One region of the Maridesulfovibrio bastinii DSM 16055 genome, then DNA from elsewhere that is predicted to be linked to it. Evidence: riboswitches for the same ligand, from Rfam matches in the RefSeq annotation. Region 1 holds a riboswitch; each other region holds the start of a gene.
What was found. A riboswitch is a leader RNA that binds a small molecule or an ion and turns the genes downstream of it on or off. The one in region 1 is predicted to bind cobalamin.
Positions count from the first base shown of each region.

Region 2: another riboswitch for cobalamin. It lies ahead of metE (5-methyltetrahydropteroyltriglutamate--homocysteine S-methyltransferase); the one in region 1 lies ahead of G496_RS0118225 (sirohydrochlorin cobaltochelatase).
Region 3: another riboswitch for cobalamin. It lies ahead of G496_RS0115230 (TSCPD domain-containing protein); the one in region 1 lies ahead of G496_RS0118225 (sirohydrochlorin cobaltochelatase).
Region 4: another riboswitch for cobalamin. It lies ahead of G496_RS0101835 (ribonucleoside triphosphate reductase); the one in region 1 lies ahead of G496_RS0118225 (sirohydrochlorin cobaltochelatase).

Region 1 is NZ_KE387016.1:167,742-172,568, reverse strand. Features, by position in the region: gene G496_RS0118230 (FecCD family ABC transporter permease) at 1-813, opposite strand, end outside; gene G496_RS0118225 (sirohydrochlorin cobaltochelatase) at 831-1,730, opposite strand; cobalamin riboswitch at 1,839-2,028, opposite strand; gene G496_RS20280 (MATE family efflux transporter) at 2,058-3,428, opposite strand; gene leuB (3-isopropylmalate dehydrogenase) at 3,523-4,590, opposite strand; gene G496_RS0118210 (3-isopropylmalate dehydratase small subunit) at 4,665-4,827, opposite strand, start outside.
Region 2 is NZ_KE387015.1:67,626-72,452, reverse strand. Features, by position in the region: gene G496_RS20160 (methyl-accepting chemotaxis protein) at 1-276, opposite strand, end outside; gene G496_RS20155 (PilZ domain-containing protein) at 774-1,148, opposite strand; gene G496_RS0116470 (DUF4136 domain-containing protein) at 1,956-2,531, shown strand; cobalamin riboswitch at 2,768-2,985, shown strand; gene metE (5-methyltetrahydropteroyltriglutamate--homocysteine S-methyltransferase) at 3,062-4,827, shown strand, end outside.
Region 3 is NZ_KE387014.1:172,432-177,258, forward strand. Features, by position in the region: gene G496_RS0115230 (TSCPD domain-containing protein) at 1-1,815, opposite strand, end outside; cobalamin riboswitch at 2,054-2,196, opposite strand; gene G496_RS0115240 (GNAT family N-acetyltransferase) at 2,354-2,821, opposite strand; gene G496_RS20725 (sensor domain-containing diguanylate cyclase) at 2,866-4,827, opposite strand, start outside.
Region 4 is NZ_AUCX01000006.1:165,397-170,223, forward strand. Features, by position in the region: gene G496_RS0101835 (ribonucleoside triphosphate reductase) at 1-1,814, opposite strand, end outside; cobalamin riboswitch at 2,038-2,168, opposite strand; gene G496_RS0101840 (sensor histidine kinase) at 2,496-3,905, shown strand; gene G496_RS0101845 (sigma-54-dependent transcriptional regulator) at 3,905-4,827, shown strand, end outside.

The sequences.
Region 1 (4,827 bases):
AACAGCAACCGCAGCTCCGGTAACAAGACTTGCTCCAAGCAACAGTACAAGTCGCGATCTGGTAACATTCACTCCGAGATGACACGCTTCATTATCACCGAGAGACAGAATATCCAGCTCGCGCGAATAGAAAAAAACAAGCAGAAATCCAACAGCCGCGTATGGTAACAACAGATAGACATGCTCCCATCCGCGTCCCTGAAAACTGCCCATTATCCAGAACACAATACTGCTGACAGAATCTTCATCCAGAGATTTAAGCAGAGAAATCAAAGCAGCCAGAAAGGTTGAAACAATTATCCCGGCTAAAACGATAGTCTCGCGGCTGATCCGACCTCCTATGCTTCCAAGAGAAAGAACAGCAGTAAGAGCAACTAAAGCCCCGGCAAGCGCTGCCAGCGGAAGAAACAATGAGCCCAGACAGTTCCACAGAAATGAAAGCAATGGGATCGAACCTAAAAAAATAGCTAGAGAAGCGCCAAAAGCAGCACCGCTGCTGACTCCAAGAGTAAATGGATCTGCAAGAGGATTTCTTAAAACCCCCTGATAAACAACTCCGGCCATTGATAACGATGAGCCACACAAAAAAGCCAGACAAATTCTGCCAAAACGCAGATCAATGACGACAAACCTTACAGCGCTATCAATTCTGGTTGAATTTACAAAGCCAAGCTGGTCCGCAAGCACGTTTAAAACCTGTATAACGGAGATATCGTACGGACCAAAAAAACAGGCGGCGACAAGTGAGAAACATGTACCAGCAATCAGCAGACCAACTGCTGCCGCTTCGACCCTGTTTCCGTAATTCCTCATCATACCGCCTGTATAATTTACTTATGGCTTAACGCATTAAATGCGTCTTTCAGATGCATAATCCAGAGTTCTGCAACAGCAGGATATTCAGCAGTTCCTTTCATTACAGGAACGCAGTCATATCCGGCCTTGGTGAGGATGGATTTCCATGAGTCGTCTTCATTGCCAGCCATATCATTATGGGCATGATCTCCGGCTACAGACATGAAAGGCAGCAGATACACTTTACCCTTTTTGGGTGAAGGCAGCTTATCCATAACATTTTCAAGAGAAGGGAATCCCTCAACGGTTCCAACAAACATATTGGAACCTTTAAGATTCAAATAATATTGAATTGCAGGATAATAAATATTAGCCGGACTCGGTGTACCATGTCCCATCAGTACAATTGAATCCTGTGCTCTTATTCCCTTTGGAAAGGAAGCTATCAGGGCATCAACAGCTTTTTTTACATCACCATCATTATAAAGAAGGGGTCTGCCTACAGTAATTTTTTTCATTCCTTTAGGCATACCTTCAAAAGCTTCTGCTGTTTTCAGCAGACCTTCATATTCTTCACCTGGAATTGTGTGCAGTGATTGAACGGCTACATCGGTAAAACCCTCATCCATCATTTTTGACAGCGCAATCGATGGAGAGTCTATATTTCTATTCTCAGTTTTAGCCAGCTTGTGACGGATAATAGAAGACGTGAAAGCCCAATGGACAGGAACTCCCGGGAACTCAGCTTTAACTTTCTTATCAATCTCTTTGAATGAAATCTGTGCAGAATCAACAGATGAACCGAAAGCAACAAGAAGAATTCCTTTTTTTTCGGGTCGAGCATGACCGGCAAAAGCGGTACCTACGGAAAGAATCAGTATGAGTAAAATTAGAGCGGGAATTGAATAGGATTTTTCCCCAAAACAGCGCTGCATAGCAGTCTCCTGACATTTCGGGGGCTTATAATAGGGGTGGTGCACGCCAATAAATAAAATTCTGACCTGCCCTTTTACACGGTAAAAGCCCCGTTACTGTGTAAACTATGTTGTAGCCATCCCGAGGCAGGTCTTCCGACTTGTCCCATCTTTCCCGGCCTTCCCGGATAAAAAATCCAGTGACACTCTTTCTTAAAAAGGGGAAAGATTTATAAGGACTTACGGCGGCGGGTCCGTCCCGGATTTTAACCGGGTTCCCTATTAAGCTCGCCAAAGCACCTCAGGTGAAAAATTGATAGAACTCTTTATGAAACGATGTCAACGAAATTAATTTGTTGCTACAGTCGGTTGATTCTCACTTTTTAGCGGGGCACGACCTATCCCCGGCCAGATTCGAATCATACCGAAAAGAGCCCGAAGAGATGTCCAGATCCCGGAAATTATCCAAATCCATAAAAGCATATTTTCAGGTTCCAGCCTTTCAACTAAAAAGATAGCTGCCACACTTATCAAAACGGCAGTAAACATACTGTTCCGTAAATAAGAAAAATCACCTGTTCCCAGATGGATGCCATCAGTTGCAAAAGACAAAGAATTAATCGGTTGCAAAAGGGATACAGCAAGCCATGCAGGAATAAAAACTTTTACAGCTTCTTTAGGAACCAGAATCCAGATTACAGTATTTTCTCCAAGAATCATGGCAATCATCAGAAAAATTCCAGTTATGAAGCTCCAGAAGCATACCAGTGAAGCAACTTTGCGAGCATGAAAAATATCTGAGCAACCTATAAAATAACCGACCAGGCTTTGGCCTGAAATAGCAAAAGAATCCAGAAAAAGAGCCAGAAAAACGAAAAACTGTCTGATAGCCTGATGAGCCGCTCCGGCATCAGCCCCTGCCCTCGTGGCCACACGAGTACAGAACAATAGAAAAACGCAGACACTTCCAGTTCTTATAAAAAGGTCTCCGCCTATCACAAAAAGTCTGCGAATATCTTTAATTCCAAAATTTAAATTTAACCCGAATCTTCTCTTTATAATTATCAGAGCCCCTGCTGCGCCGAACCACTGGCTGATTGAACTGGCAAGAGAAGCTCCGGCCACTCCCATTTCCGGAAAAGGTCCGTGCCCGAAAACAAGAAGCCAGTCCAGACAGATATTAACAGCATTTAAACCTACGGCTATCCAAAGAGGGGTCTGCATTTCCTGATAGCCTCTCAGAGCCCCAAAACAGGAAAGTGTAACCAGAATTGCAGGGGCACCAAGCAGTCTATAGCGCATATATTCTTGTGCATATTGCAGGACGTCACCAGTGCCCCCCATTCCTTCGGCAATAATACCAAGCATAGGGTAAAGCACGGCGATAAGTAAAAAGCCAAGCACAAGTCCCAATCCAACTGCAAGCCAGCACAGTGAAGAGGCTCTTACTTCATCCCCTTTGCCAAGGGAATGCGAGACTTCAGTCTGAGTACCGATACCCAAAAAACCAAAAATCCAGAAAACAGATGAAAAAACCATCGTGCCTATCCCGAGAGCAGCCATTGGCTGTGCCCCGAGCCTAGAGATAAAAGCCGTATCTACCAAACCAGTTACAGGCTCCGCTACAAGGGAGAATAAAACAGGTATAGCAAGGGTAAATAATGTCTTGTGTGGATGGCTTTCAAAAGCGTGGTGTTGATTTTTTGCTGTATCTTCCATTTATATGTCCAAGCTCATTTACAGAAAAGTTTAAAAAAACAGCCGCATGCCTTAGGACAGGCATACGGCTGCAGAATTAAATAATTAGATGATATTAAAGATTTTTAATAACAGCTTCACCCATGGCCTTGCAGCCAACAAGGGTTCCACCTTCATCCATAATATCTCCGGTTCTCAATCCGGAGCTGAGAGTTTTTTCTACAGCAGCTTCAATGCATTCTGCTTCTTTATCAAGATTAAACGCATAGCGAAGCATCATTGCAATGGAGAGTATTGTTGCCAGAGGATTAGCTTTATCTTCCCCTGCAATATCAGGAGCTGATCCATGGATAGGTTCAAAAATACCGGGATTTGCAGCGCCAACAGAAGCTGAAGGCAGCATTCCGATTGATCCTGTAATAACGGAAGCTTCATCAGAAAGTATGTCACCGAAAAGGTTTCCGGTTACGATAACATCAAACTGTGAAGGATCACGAACGAGCTGCATTGCAGCATTATCAACATAAAGATGAGTAAGTTCAACGTCAGGGTATTCTTTGGAAACTTCAATGACTATAGCGCGCCATACACGGGAAACGTCCAAAACATTAGCCTTATCAACAGAGCAAACACGTTTTTTACGCTTGCGAGCTGTTTCAAAAGCGATCTTGGCAATACGTCTGATTTCTTCTTCATAATAAACCATTGTATTGAAGCCGTATTTCTGACCGTCTTTCTCACCTTCGCCTTTGGGTTCACCAAAGTAGATACCGCCGGTAAGCTCACGAACAACCATTACGTCAATACCCTTTTCAACGATGTCAGGACGTAAAAAGCAGGCATCCTTGAGCTGAGGGAAAAGAGATGCAGGACGCAGGTTGGCAAAAAGTCCGAGAGCCTTGCGGATGCCGAGCAGTCCGCGTTCGGGACGAATGGAGGGATCAATGGTATCCCATTTCGGTCCGCCTACTGCGCCAAGCAGAACAGCATCAGCAGCCTTACAGGCTTCCACGGTCTCATCAGGAAGAGGAACACCCTTGGCGTCGATAGCTGCGCCACCAATCAGAACTTCCTCAGTTTCAAAAGTATGGCCGAATTTCTCGCCGATAACGTTCAGGACATTCAAACCCTGCTCAACTATCTCCGGGCCGATTCCATCACCGGGCATTACACAAATTTTCATAAATTTTTCCTCATTAAAATTGTAGACTAAAAAGTCTAAGCTGCCCCTGAACAGATTTCATCAGGGATATAATATTAATTACGCTCTGAAAGGCGTTTTTTTACATATTCAACAAGTCCACCTGAATTCAAAATTTCCTTCATGAAAGGAGGAACAGGATTACAGGTTATTGTTTCACCAGTGGTAATATTTTTGATTTCACCTTTATCGGCATCAACTTCAAGCTCGTCACCATCG
Region 2 (4,827 bases), on a different contig from region 1:
CATGAGAAGGTTGCTGGCTTCTTTGAAAGATTTATTTTTAACAGCTGATATTATGAGTTCATTTTCTGTTAAAATTAATCCTTCCCTGCTGATATTCTCATACCAGAAACTAAGCTCGGAATCTGTTTTATCAAGAGTTGAACGCATCGAGCCTTTAAGAACATTTTCAAGGTTTTCAGCTCCGGTTGAGTAAGAAATCCAGGTTAGAACAGCTATGGCAAGGATCACAAATGGTATTATTATACCTATGAATTTAGTCCTGAGGTTTAGTTTCATGATTTAATACCTGTTAAATTTGATTTGTAGGAGTTAATGTGACGGAATGATTAAATTATCGTTAGGTATTGAGTTAGGAAAGTTGTAAGAAATAATTTGTGGCAATATAGCATTCATAATAATGCAATTCAAGCTCCAAATATTAATGTAATAGTCTCTATGCTGATATACTGCTAGCAGTTCTCTGCTACTTAGCGATATACCATAGTAAAGTTATTTAAATTTTCTTTAGAACGTTTACTTTAATATATGTGTTTTGGAAATGGATTATATGATAAGTGAGTGTTTACAATCGATCGGAGCTTTAAGGATATGCAAGGTCTTGATATGTGTATGACGTGGTTGGTCTATATCAAAAGAAAATTTATAATCTAAGCAGATGATGCCGGTATATGCTTTTGGTCGCCGGTTTGAAGTACAAATTATTATCTTAGGATAAGCTTAAGTAGTGAGCATAAAATAGGTCACAGCTACAAAATAATGATAGTGCCGGAATGTTAATGAAGCAGGCGGTATGAACCACCTATGAGCATTTCGCGTATGCCGTCTAAATTTATATCCAGTTCAGGGGTAAAGCGAAGTCCGAATTTATTGTTGCACTTCCAGACAACAGATGCCTTCTGGCTGCTTAAGAATCCTATATTATCGTTGAAGATGCATCCACGGATAAATAAATTATCACCAAGGTCAATCCGATTAATGCTCGTTTCTTCGGAGACTTCTATGCCCATTCCAGTCGTGGAAATATCCCTGATGGTTACATCTACATCTTCTTTGCCGGTCATGACAGCGATATCGCACATTCTCAGAACTTCAACGACTGTCTTCAGCTCAATTCTTTCTTTTTTTCTTCTTTCAATATTATTTTTCATGATCCCTTCCCTCCAAGAGGAAGCCATTACACTTTCATAATAAAAAGGTGAATTGTTTTCTTTAGAAAGGTGATAATTAATAAGGTTACTTATGTAGATATGTTTAAATGACTCGTTTTATATGCTATAAAATTTAAAAAAATAAGTAAGATAAGAGGATTATCACATTTATTTGCTGTATCGTGTTAAAAAATACAGTGTAAGATTGTATGCTTTTTTAATAAGTTAAAAATAAATTTATTTAGAAAACAAATAACAAAATTTATGTTTAGTAAATTTGCAAGAGCTGATTCAATTATTAATTAAGTCGCTGAAAAGCTGATTTGAGCATCATCAAAGTCCATTATTGTGTTTTTATTAAATAAAAACGGCTGCCTACAGTTTCAAATTTTGAAAACCGCAGACAGCCGTTTCTGGCTATCTAAATTAATATTTTAATTTAGCAGGAGAAGTTTAATCGTGGCGATATCAGTTGAAGTTTTTTTAGTCAGGTAGGCTGGAAAAATCATTACAGGTAAACTTTTGTCTGTGGTGGTGCCATCTCCCAGTTCTCCGTGACTGTTTGTTCCCTACGCCCATAGAGTTCCGTCTGCTTTTAAAGCCAGAACGTGCATAGCCCCGGCGGAAGTGCAGGCATAGACACCTGTTCCGACTCTTTCCAAAACATTTTTGTCCTGCTTATCTCTTTCTTAAGGTGATAAGGGGGATTCAGGTCATTTATTTCTTTATTGACTTAGATAAAACGGGTAGTAACAAGTAAATTAATTAGTTAATATCAGGCGAAGCACTGTTCTTAAGGAGTTTGTGGTGAGAAAATTTTTATTATTGGTTGTTATGGCCGGGCTTGTCCTGTCGGGATGTGTATATGTGGATATGGAAGTCCGTAACCAGCCAGTTTCAACTCAGGGCATCCAGACAATGAAACGCTTTAATATGGCAGACTCCGGTCAGGATAGTGGAGAGCTTGGTAAAAAACTTTATGCGCAGGCTAAGAGTGAACTGGAACAGAAAGGCTACATTTACGATGAAAAGTCCCCGGAATTTTCTGTGATGGTCAGATATGGTTCAAAATCTTTCACAGCCCGCGGGGTCAGCTATGATCGTGTCGGCTGGGGCTACAATTATATTGATAAAGAATATGTAGATGACAGTCTTAAGCGCGAAGGTAACTCAGAAACCAATATTAATCAGGTTAAAATATATATGATCAGCCCGGGCTCTGAGAACAATCCTGTTTTTCTATGGCGCAGTTCAGCATCCAGTTCCGACAGGGAAGGGGTGGCTGTTGTCGGTCCATGCCTGTTGAAAGGAGCTCTTTCACATTTTCCGGGCCAACCGGGAAAATTTTCTGAAAAGGTCAATTTAAGAAGCTGCAATAAATAATTTGAAAAAGTCCCCTTGGAAGAATCCAAGGGGACTTTTATATTCTGGTGAGTGAGCCGTCCTGAAATATGTTTACACCCAAAGGACCAATTTTAGGGCTGGACAGTTTTCAGTGTTAAAGCTGAAGTTGAAAAGGCTGCCTTTTATAATCCATGCGTAAGTATGGACTTGGGGTTAACTCACTCATAGAATTTTGGTTCTGAATAAGCTTTAGTTTTGCTTGACTATATAACAATATCTTTATATATCTACTTAGACATTGAAGGCGAAGTTCAGGAAACGGAAGACGGTGAGAGTCCGTCGCAGGCGCGCTGCCGTAATCGGACATTATTAATACATTCCATTTAATATGAGTGTATTGTGCAGAAGACACTGGGTATACTGGGAAGTTTTCTGCAAGGTGCGTCAACCGCAGTCCGTAAGCCGGAAGACGTCCCGAGCTTATTGTTTATGATCCCCGCGTCCGGGAAAAGTAAATCTGTCTTCAAACCAGCTTTGGAATAGCTGAAATCTTAAACATGGAGATAAGTATGCTGACGCACACTCTTGGTTTTCCACGGATGGGGGGTAACCGTGAGCTTAAAAAAGCTCTTGAAAGTTACTGGAAAGAACAGACAAGCAAAGAATCACTTTTGAAAACTGCCGCAGATCTTAGAAAACAGAATTGGACTGTTCAGCATGAAGCAGGGATAGATCTGCTGCCTGTAGGCGACTTTTCATTATATGATCATATCCTTGATAATTCTTTCAGGTTCGGGGTTGTTCCTGAAAGATATGTTGAAGCAGGATATTCAAGCGGACTGTCACTCTACTTTGCCATGGCCCGCGGCGAGGCCGGTGAAGGTGGAGTGCAGGCTATGGAGATGACAAAGTGGTTTGACACCAACTACCACTATATAGTGCCGGAATTTACCAGAGGGCAGAAATTTTATGTGGCTGATAATTCCATAGTGGATCAGGTACGGGAAGCAAAAGCAGCAGGATTTACTCCCAAAGCAGTTCTGCCCGGACCGTTGACATTTTTGAGCCTCGGTAAGTCCGTAAAGGTTGAATTTAATAAGTTTGATCTGCTTCCGGGTCTGGTTGAAGCCTATATTGAACTATTAAAGGATTTGTCCAAAGAATGCTCTTGGATTCAGCTGGATGAACCTGTTCTGGCTACTGATCTGGACGAAGAACTTAAAGACGGTTTCAAGAATGCCTATGCTGCATTTCGTGCGGCCGTTCCAGATGTTAAGTTGATGATAGCCAATTATTTTGGAACCTACGGAGAGAATCTTGAACTGGCCACCTCATTGCCGGTGGATGCTCTTCATGCCGATCTTGTTCGTGGTTGTGATGAGTTTGAGCGGCTTCTGGAACTGGTTTCCCCTGATATGGCTGTTTCACTTGGTGTTGTTGATGGTCGCAATGTCTGGAAAACAAATCTTGATAATGCTGTGAATAATGTGCGCAGAGCTGTTGACACCCTTGGAAGTGAGCGTGTGCTGGCCGGTTCCTCGTGCTCATTGCTTCATTCTCCTGTTGACCTCGATTATGAAAATAAAATTGATCCGGAAATAAAATCATGGCTTGCCTTTGCCAGACAGAAATGTGTGGAGATAGGCCTGATTGCAAAAGCTGTAAATGGTGAAGATATTTCTTCAGAACTCCTTGCAAGCCGCAAGGCTCAGGAGTCCCGCCGCAAAAGCCCGCGGGTTCATAACCCGGCAGTTACCGAACGTATTCAGTCTTTGAACTCTGATGATTATAAACGACAAGCACCTTATAGTCAGAGGGCCAAATCCCAGAGAAACAACCTTGGGCTTCCTCTGCTACCAACGACCACCATCGGGTCATTCCCCCAGACTCATGAACTGCGGGCTTTGCGGCGAAAATATAAAGACGGACAGATTGATGTTGATGTCTACGAAGGCAAACTTAAGGAAATAATCAAGGACTGCATTAACCGTCAGGAAAAAATAGGTCTTGATCTGCTGGTTCACGGTGAACCTGAACGCAATGATATGGTTGAGTACTTCGGGGAGCAGCTTGACGGGTACTGCTTTACCGAGAACGGCTGGGTTCAGAGTTACGGGTCTCGCTGTGTAAAACCTCCGGTAATTTTTGGCGACATTTCACGCCCTGAACCCATGACGGTTAAATGGATTCAATATGCCAGATCCGTAAGCAGCCGGGAGGTCAAGGGAATGCTGACCGGACCGGTAACCATGCTCTGCTGGAGTTTTGTGCGTGACGATCAGCCGCGCAGTGAAACATGCCGGCAGCTTGCTCTGGCGATACGGGATGAAGTTGC
Region 3 (4,827 bases), on a different contig from region 1:
GGTATAACTGAACATAAATACAGGTTCTATTCCTGAAGAGCAGTTATCTGACATAATGGAAATTGAACCGGAAGGCCCAACAGTATTAAATGCAGTATGCCGCAATCCGCTTTTCATTATCTTCTTGCGCAATTTTTCCGGCAGATTCAGATTTTTTATATATGGGCTTTCAAGAAAACGTTTTCTGGCATCAACATCTTTTAAAGCTTCAACCACGCCGAAACGTTCAGCAAGGTCGGCACTGGTTGAAATCTCAACAATGGCTTTTTCGCGGAGAATATCCTTAACAAAATTGACTGACTCAGCACTACCATAACGCATACCGAGCATTGCCAGCATGTCGCCAAGACCGGTAAATTCAATTCCGATTCTTTTGCCATAACGATCCGCATCACGATGCTCCTGCAATGGGTGCTTATCCTGATTAAGATCGGACATAGTATCCATGAATGCCAGAGTTCTGATAAGATCTTCCTGAAATAATTCAGAATCAAATCTTGCTTCTTTAGTATACGGGTTTACCACATAGCGGAAAAGAACCATGGCTCCCAGCAGGCAGTTACTCCAATAACCAAGAGCCTGCTCCCCGCAGGGATTTGTGGACATTGGTTTCAATCTGAGCGGATCGATATAAGTACCCGGTGTGTTGCGCTGTGTCGTATCCTGATAGAGTATTCCGGGATCTCCAGACTGCCATGCCGAAGCACTTATCTCCTCAAGCAGTTCACGGGCTTTAACCTTTTCATACTCCTTAAGCGGAAGTCCAAGCTCCTGCCATCTGCTGTAGTCGCCATCCCAGAGCGTATTATACACGGTACGGACAAGATCAAAGATATCCGAATTTTCACTGCGCCGTCTTGATACGGAAAAAATAAAAGATTCAGCTCCCAACGGGGCTTTGGCATCATCTGTTGAAAGATCCGGCTGAACTTTAATCAGACAATTTTCGGCATCCAGTTCAACAATTTTATATACTATTTCAGCTTCAACTCTATCACCGATGCGCGGATCAAGGGCTGCATAAACCTCAGGTACAAGCTGCAAGGTTGATTCATCATAAATTTTAGCTGATATTTTTGACCGGTGAGGAAAAACAAAAGTCCAGTCACCATCTTCTTCAACAGCCTTCATAAACTCATCAGTAACTTTCAGGCTGATATTAGCGCCGAACACATCCTGCATTTTACCGGTCAGTGAATCCACCCCGAAAATATCTCCGGGTCTGCTTTTGCACCAGATAAACCTTTTAGTGTCAGGGTGGCGGATATCAAGAGATATCATGAGCGCCCCGCGCCTGCCGTTCTGGCCAATGGTATTGGTAAGCTCACTGAATAACGGCATAAAACTTACAGCACCAGATGATGTTACCGCAGCATTGTTGACAGGATCACCAGCCGGACGGAGTATGGTAATATCTATACCGCTGCCGCCACGATAAGAATATGTTCTTGCCAGTTTTTTCTGGGCTTCAAAAATACCTTCCAGTGAATCTGATTCAATTTTTGCCAGATAGCAGTTGCTTAAAGAACATTTTGCGTGGTCATTTCCAAGACCGCAAAGGATAGAACCAGCAGGGATAAAACGCCCGGACTGGAGCATTTCACAAACCTGTTCATTTTCCTGCTTATTAAAACTGGAATTTTTTAAAAACTCACGGCAAAGCCTGTTTTTTACATCGGTAAACGAATGCTCAAGGAGACGTCCTTCTGGATCGCGGATCTGATATTTTTTGGAACTTACGGTTTCCTGAAAACGGGTATGCTCTTCAAGAGCCATCTTAGCTGATTCACGGGTGATAACTGATTGTTCGGTCATTAATTCAAACTCGTTTAAAGGCCTTTGCCTGATCTGGGATTTAGTCCACAAAAAGAATTCCCCACCTGATAAAAACACAACAATACCCCCAAACGGCAGCGCGGGCTGTCGCAAAGTAAAGCCGGAAATATCTATGGAGATCTTTAATGAGTGCAGGTAACCCGGAAGGTTGCACCTGCTGGACGGTTTTATGATTGATACTTTACGGTTAAAGTATCACTTTTATACATCGTCTGAAAAGACAGACATTCTTCAGGTTGGAGTTCTGGCTTATACTATCATTAATGATAGAAATTACAGAGGCAGCACCGCCCCGGATTTTAACCGGGTTCTCCAATTCAGACAGCCCGGAAGGCAAATTCCTGAAGACCACAAACTGATGAAAGAGACCTTAACAGAACATCTTTTCACGTCAACGATTTTATCTTTTTTTTATGAAACGTATTAAGTAACTGGTATAAATATTTAAATTTTAATCAATAAAAAAAAGGATAATAATCGTGGTCATCTATAAAATTATAATAGTTCACGAAACAAATTAAAGAGCCATCTCCATTGGTATAAACCTGATGCCATGAAAATTCTGTTCACTGCCTATTTGTAAAAATCCCAGCCTTTCATAAGCCTGAACAGCTCCCAGTGAAGAATTAACTGTCATACCTTTAAAGCTGCTGTTATCTGCAATGCATTTTTCTCTGGCTATGCTGAAAAGCCGACCGGCTATTCCGCGTTTATGATAGCGGTAATCTACAAACAGCATAGCCACATGATTATTATCTTTTATTTCAATAATCCCGACCGGATGATTTTCAATTTCCGCAATAAAGGCAAATGAAATTTCATTTAATCTGCGACTCAAGGCTTCTGAGCTGACAAACTGTTTAAACTCTGAAACTCCTTCATCTGAAAATTCAGAGGCCACACATTTATGAAAAACATCCAGAACAAGATTTATAACCGAGTTTTCAACGGTTAAAAGAGGTCTTATACTAACAGCTTCCGACATATACTTCTTTTCCCAATACACTTTTTTAGAAAAAACATAACATGCTAATTAAGTTTTCTGGAAACAACCCTGTTTCTTCCGGTTTCCTTGGCTTCATACAGGGCTTTGTCAGCAACTTCCAGCAGAGCCTGAAGTGTGGTCGATTTATTGGGAACAACCGAGGAACATCCGCAGCTTACCGTAACATAATCACCTATTTCTGATGATTCGTGAGGCATCTTCAAATTTTCCACTCTGACACGAATCTGCTCCGCAAGAACCGCGGCTCCATGCCCATCGGTACCCGGAAGTATTCCTACAAATTCCTCACCACCATATCTTGCCAGCATATCACCAGAACGCTTAAAAATACTTTTTGTATGCCCTGCAATTGTCTGAAGGCAGATATCTCCAGCCTGATGTCCGTATGTATCATTATAAAGTTTGAAGTAATCAACATCAAAGATAATAAGCGAGAGCATTTTTCTATCCCGCATCATTCTGCGCCATTCTTCTTCCAGTTTGATATCAAAATTACGGCGGTTGGCGATACCGGTCAGACCGTCCTGCATAGCCATATCCATAAGTTTCTTATTTGTTTCCTGCAAGGCTTTCTCAGCCTGCTTGCGCTCTGAAATATCTCTTATGGCTGTAACCCTGACCATCTCCCCCTTGTATCTAAAAATTCTTCCTCGAATTTCAACAGGAAAAACAGTTCCGTCTTTTTTTACAGATAAGGATTCATACAAACTGTTATGCCCTGTTAAAATATTGCTTTTAACCCGTTCGACTTCATCCGGGGCTACAAATCTGGTCACTTCGGACCCTATAATTTCTTCCAGAGGATACCCGAGCATTTCTGATAAAATATTATTCCCATCAATAATTTTACCTTTCTTAATTATGCTAACACCTTCAAAAATGGCATTTGAAAAAGCATGATACCGCGCTTCACTGTCTTTCAAAGCGACATTAGCAAGAGTCAGTTCACTTGTTCTTTCATCTACCCTTTTTTCCAGTTCATCACGACTTTTGCGGAGCATGGAATTTAAAACCGAGAGCTTGCTAAGCCAGATCACGGCACTTACTGAAAAAATCAACAGGCTTATACCAGCTACAATAAATTCACGGCGAAACCTTTGCCACAGGCTGACCGGATGATTTATTAGAACAGCTTTTTCAGGGATACTTTCCATATCAAGGCTAAAACGTCTGACAGCTTTCAAATCTATAAAAGTCCGCAAGGTTGTATTAGATTTACTGAAATGTCCTGACTCCATATAATCTAAAAGAGAATAAACCATCTGCTTACCGATACTCCCGGCATCAAGAAGATGTCCGCCGACAATACCGGTACCCATAAATGATCCCCAGAAGCTGTAAACCGGAGCATTTGAAATTGTCGCTATTTCTTCTGCCACTTCACGCGGCACCAGATGAGAACCAGTCTTATCCGACCAGATTAATGAACAAAAAATAATTGTATCACGGTCAAGCCCGGCAACTATCCTTTTCAATTCTGCTAAAGAAAAATCAGATACCGTCTTTACGGTAATTGATTTATAAGTTTTGAGCTGTTGCCTGACTCTTTCACACCTGTGCCTGCTGGAATCATTATCCCCTTCAATTATAAGTGCAGACCGGACTCCAGGATTCTGCTGCAACGCTATTTCAACCGTTTTATCAACAGAAAGGTTAACATCCCCCCATAAATGTAAAACTGTATCATCATCGTTCAAAGATTTTCGCTTAGTTGTATAGATAACTTTGGGTGCGTGGACGGCGAGTAACTGTCCATAGTTCAAGGTAAATTCAGCAGCAACGTCTGAGTTGGCAATGACTCCTGAAAAATGAATATTTTTATACTTTTCTTTTAGATACCTGAATAAAAATTCGTAATTGACCTCACTTTCCATGCCTTGAGCATCAAGATATTCCATAAATAAATGGATATTATAATCTGATTTTTTAGAAATTTCATTAAGCCCTTCATAAAAATCGTGAGACCAAGGCATAAAAGGATTGTA
Region 4 (4,827 bases), on a different contig from region 1:
TTTTTAAGCGCGGTGGTATCAGCAACAGCCTCGCCAAGGAAAGTATGGAATACTGTTCCACCGTTATACAGAGTCTGCAACTGGTCCTGATGCTTGAGAGCATAGACAACATCCTCAGTGATACCTACAGGCAGCAGAGTGGAGTTTGTGTAATAAGGATCTGTTGTTCCGGAAGTCTGAATGTCCGCATAAAGGGATTTATCAATCTTTGCCAGACGATAGCAGGTTCCTTCACCGGGAGTTGCTTCAAGGTTGAAAAGGTTGCCGGTTTCTTCCTGAAATTTAACGCTGAGTGAACGCAGGTGATTGAGAACACGGGTCATCAGCCTGAGTCCGGCATCGGTTTCAATACCCTTTCCAAGCAGGTTCAGGCATGCTTCGTTACCACCGATCAGGCCGATGGTGCTGAAATGACCTTTAAATCCGTTCTTGAGATAACGTTTTGTGAACGGGAACATTCCACTTTCAAGATTTGCTGTAACGAGTTTACGTTTATATTCAAGCGAATCTTTAGCCAGAGTTGCGTATTCTGCAATCAGATCCAGAAAATCTTCTTCACCCTGAGCAAGATAAGCCAGCTTGGGCAGATTCAGGGTAACAACACCGATAGAACCGGTAAGATCTCCGGAACCGAACAGTCCGCCTGTTTTTTTGCGAATCTCACGCAGATCCATCTGTAGACGGCAGCACATGGAGCGGACATCCTCAGGGTTAAGATCTGAATTAATGAAGTTCTGGAAATATGGAGCACCATATTTGGCAGTCATTTTAAGAAGCAGTTCGCCTACTTCCGACTCCCACGGAAAGTCCGGGGTAACGTTATATGTAGGAATCGGGAAAGAGAAAATACGGCCGTCGCTGTCACCTTCAAGCATGACTTCGACAAAAGCCTTGTTGAACATTTCCATTTCCTCGGCGTATTCACCGTAAGTAGTATCCTGCAGCTCACCGCCGATAATTACAGGTTCTTTGGCAATATGCTTGGGAGGAACCATATCCAGAGTGAAGTTGGTGAAAGGACTCTGACCGCCCCAGCGTGAAGTGGTGTTCAGGTTGAAGATAAGCTTCTGAACCATCTGTTTGACCTGATCGTAATCAAGACCGTCATGACGGATGAAAGGAGCAAGATAGGTATCAATATTATTGAAAGCCTGTGCGCCGGCCCATTCATTCTGGAGGGTTCCAAGAAAGTTCACAATCTGTCCGCAGGCGGAATCAAAGTGCCTTGCAGGACCGGAAGAACAACGGCCGCGAAGTCCGAATCCTTCTAGCAGGAGGTCACGCAGAGACCAGCCGGCACAATAACCGGCAAGGCCGAAGGAGAGATCATGAATATGAAAATAGCCGTGCTCGTGGGCCATTCTGATTTCTTCAGGATATTTTTCAAGGCAGTAGCGGGCCTGAACAGCTCCGGACATGTGCAGCATCAATCCCTGAAAGGAATGGCCCATGTTGGAGTTTTCATTTACACGCCAGTCGGAACGATCAAGATAACTTTCTATTGTTCCTGCTATATCAAGATATGTTTCGTCCTGCTTACGCAGTTCACGACGTTTCTCACGGTAGATGATGTACCGTTCAGCAACGGAAAAAAGCCTTCCTTCCATAAGTACCAGCTGAACCATGTCCTGAACATGTTCCTGTTCCGGGACATCGACTCCTTCGAGTTTCTTTTCAACATTTCTGCCAAGTCTTTTGGCAAGGAGCGGATCTTTGATTCCGCTGGCTTTAAGAGCTTTGAAGATCGCATCTGAAATTCTTTCAGTGGACCATGTTTCTAATCTTCCGTCACGTTTGAGAATCTGTTTAGGCATTTTAATTTCCGTTTAAATGTTGTCCGCACAAAGGGGCCTACGGTATGCAATTAGGCGCATGAAACCACGGGTGCATATAAGGCACCCTGACAAGGTCAACCGAATGGACCGCTTTATGTGTGAATCGCGGCTGGCCCGGAAGGCTCATACCGCAGGACTGATTGCAGCCTCACCCCGAATCGCGGGGTTGTTGGCGTTTGTTGATTGACCCTCAGCCGGAAAAGGCTGAAGGATACTTCAGGCAGGAGTGCTGACTTTTCAGACATGCTGAAACACAGCGGCGGAACCGTACCGGATTTTAACCGGATTTCCTGTGGCGTCCTCATAAAGGTCTCCTGAAGGACAAATCGACTTCGCTCAATCTAGCAGAGGAAAAAACTTGTATCAATAGTCTCTAGAAATTTTCTTGAAACTTCCTTTTCAGCCCTTGCGGGAGTAAGGATGAAAAGGATTGAACAGACCTTTTCCACAGTTGTTCAAAAAGATGTTTATAAGTATATAGTCTCTTGATATTTAATAGATAAAAACCGACAAAATTATTTTTATACACAAAATCAATCTATTTTTTAGAACCACAATTATTATCATTTTATCTGCTTTGACCTAATTGTCCGGTCAGGATATTTATCGATAAGATAAAACATTCAACAATTAACAACCATCGACTTCGGAGATAACTTGATGCCAAGGTTGAACATCCGCCAGAAAATCATCTTCGCCATTATAACATTCACAGTTTGTTTCGGTTGTGTTGCTCTGCTTTCATTCTCCAACATGGGTCAACTCAAGACAAGCATAGCTCTGGTTGAAAAAACTGACGACATCGCGAATCTTGTTCTTGAACTCCGCCGGGTTGAAAAAAACTTTTTCCTTTATCAGGACAAACGCTTTTTCGCTCAGGCCGGTGGCTACATAAAACAGATTTCCGCTCTGCTGGACACAATCAGAGCTAAAAAAGAAATGAAATATGCCGCAATTCTTACAGCGAGAATGAAGGATGAGCTGCAAAATTACGATACCATAATTTCTAATATGGAATATTCGGCAAAAAACTTCAAAATTTTCCCTGCCAACAGTCAGGAAAATCTCCGTGAATGCGGAAAAACACTTGTTGAAACCGCTAAATCAATCTCAGCCAGTGAAAGACTGAAAATTTTCACTATTAATGAAAAACTCCGCACCAACCTCATGGTTTCCATGACCGGTGTTGCACTGATTATGGTTCTGCTCGTATTTTTCTTTTTCAAAAACATACTCAGACCGCTTAAACAGGTGCAAAACGCAACACGCAGAATAGCCTCAGGAACATTCAAGCCCCTTGAAATACATAATGACCATGATGAAATTCAGCAGGTATTCGCAGCACTCAACAGCATGGTTGAACAATTGAATAAAAGGCAGGAGCAACTGATACAGGCCCGCAAACTGTCTTCCATAGGAACACTGGCTTCGGGAATGGCACATCAGCTTAATAATCCACTTAACAATATTTCAACTTCCTGCCAGATTCTTATGGAAAACAAATCAGGAGAAGACCCGTTCGCCGATAAAATGATGAAGAATATCAGTCAGGAAACCTTAAGGGCCAGGGATATCGTTCAGGGACTGCTCGATTTTTCAAGGCAGAAAGATTATGCTCCTTCGAATTCAAGTCTTAGATTTGTGACTGAAAGAGTCGAAGGGCTTGTTTCAAGCCGGCTGCCTGCCAATATTAAACTGAACATAGACCTTCCGCAGGATATTACCATCCCGGTTGACGCCCAGCACATGCAGGAAGTTTTCATAAACCTTATTTTGAATTCAATTCAGGCCATTGAACCGGATCAAGGTGAAATAAGTGTCTCCGGATCAATCAAAGAAAGCGGCATTCAGATTCTGGTTAAAGATTCCGGTCAGGGCATGACCCCTGACGTTATGAGCCGCATCTTCGATCCGTTCTATACAACAAAAGAAGTCGGTCAGGGTACTGGACTGGGACTTTCCATCGCTTATGGAATTATTGAAAAAGCCGGCGGAAAAATACTTGTTTCAAGCATTGAGAATCAGGGTACAACTTTCACTATAAACCTACCCCTGAACAGGGACAGCTAATGACAGCGGAAAAAATTTTAATTGTAGATGATGAAGTTATAGCTAGAGAAAATATATCCTGGATTCTTCAGCAGGAAGGCTATCTTCCGACCATAGTAGAAACCGCTGAAGCGGCTCTCGATGCCCTCTCCCAGCAGGAATATGCCCTGATCATCACAGACCTCATGCTGCCGGGTATGAGCGGAATAGAGCTTCTGGAAAAAGTTAGAACAATGCTCCCTTCGGCCGAAGTGATCGTTATCACCGGCCACGCCACTGTCGAAACTGCTGTAAAGGCCATGCAGAAAGGAGCCCATTCATATATTGCCAAACCTCTCAACATTGAAGAGCTGAAAACTCAGGTTATAAAAGCTCTGGAGCAGCGCGCCCTTTCCGTTGAAGTACTGCGCCTGCGTAAAATGATAGCTCAGGGCAGACCGGACCTGCCGCTTGTCGGTCAAAGTACTCCCCTTAGAAACCTGAAGAGGAAAATAGCTCAGGTTGCCCAGATGAACTGCAACGTTCTGATTCAGGGAGAAACAGGAACAGGAAAGGAGCTTGTTGCTAAAAGTATTCACATGCTCAGCCCCAGATCATCGGAACGCTTTATGGCCATCAACTGTGGAACCTTTACCACGGAACTTATGGATAAGGAGCTTTTCGGACACGAAAGGGAGGCTTTTACCGGGGCAAGCAGAGGGCAGAAAGGTATTCTGGAAGTCGCTGACGGTGGAACTGTTTTCTTTGATGAAATAGGAGAACTCCCGCTGAACATGCAGGTCAAACTGCTTAGAGTTCTACAGGAAAGAAATTTTTTAAGAGTCGGCGGAACCAAAGAAATTCCGGTAGATATCAAAGTTGTTGCGGCAACCAACTGCGATCTGGCGGAAGAGGTCAACGCGGGAAGATTCCGGCAGGACCTTTTTTACAGACTGAACGTTGT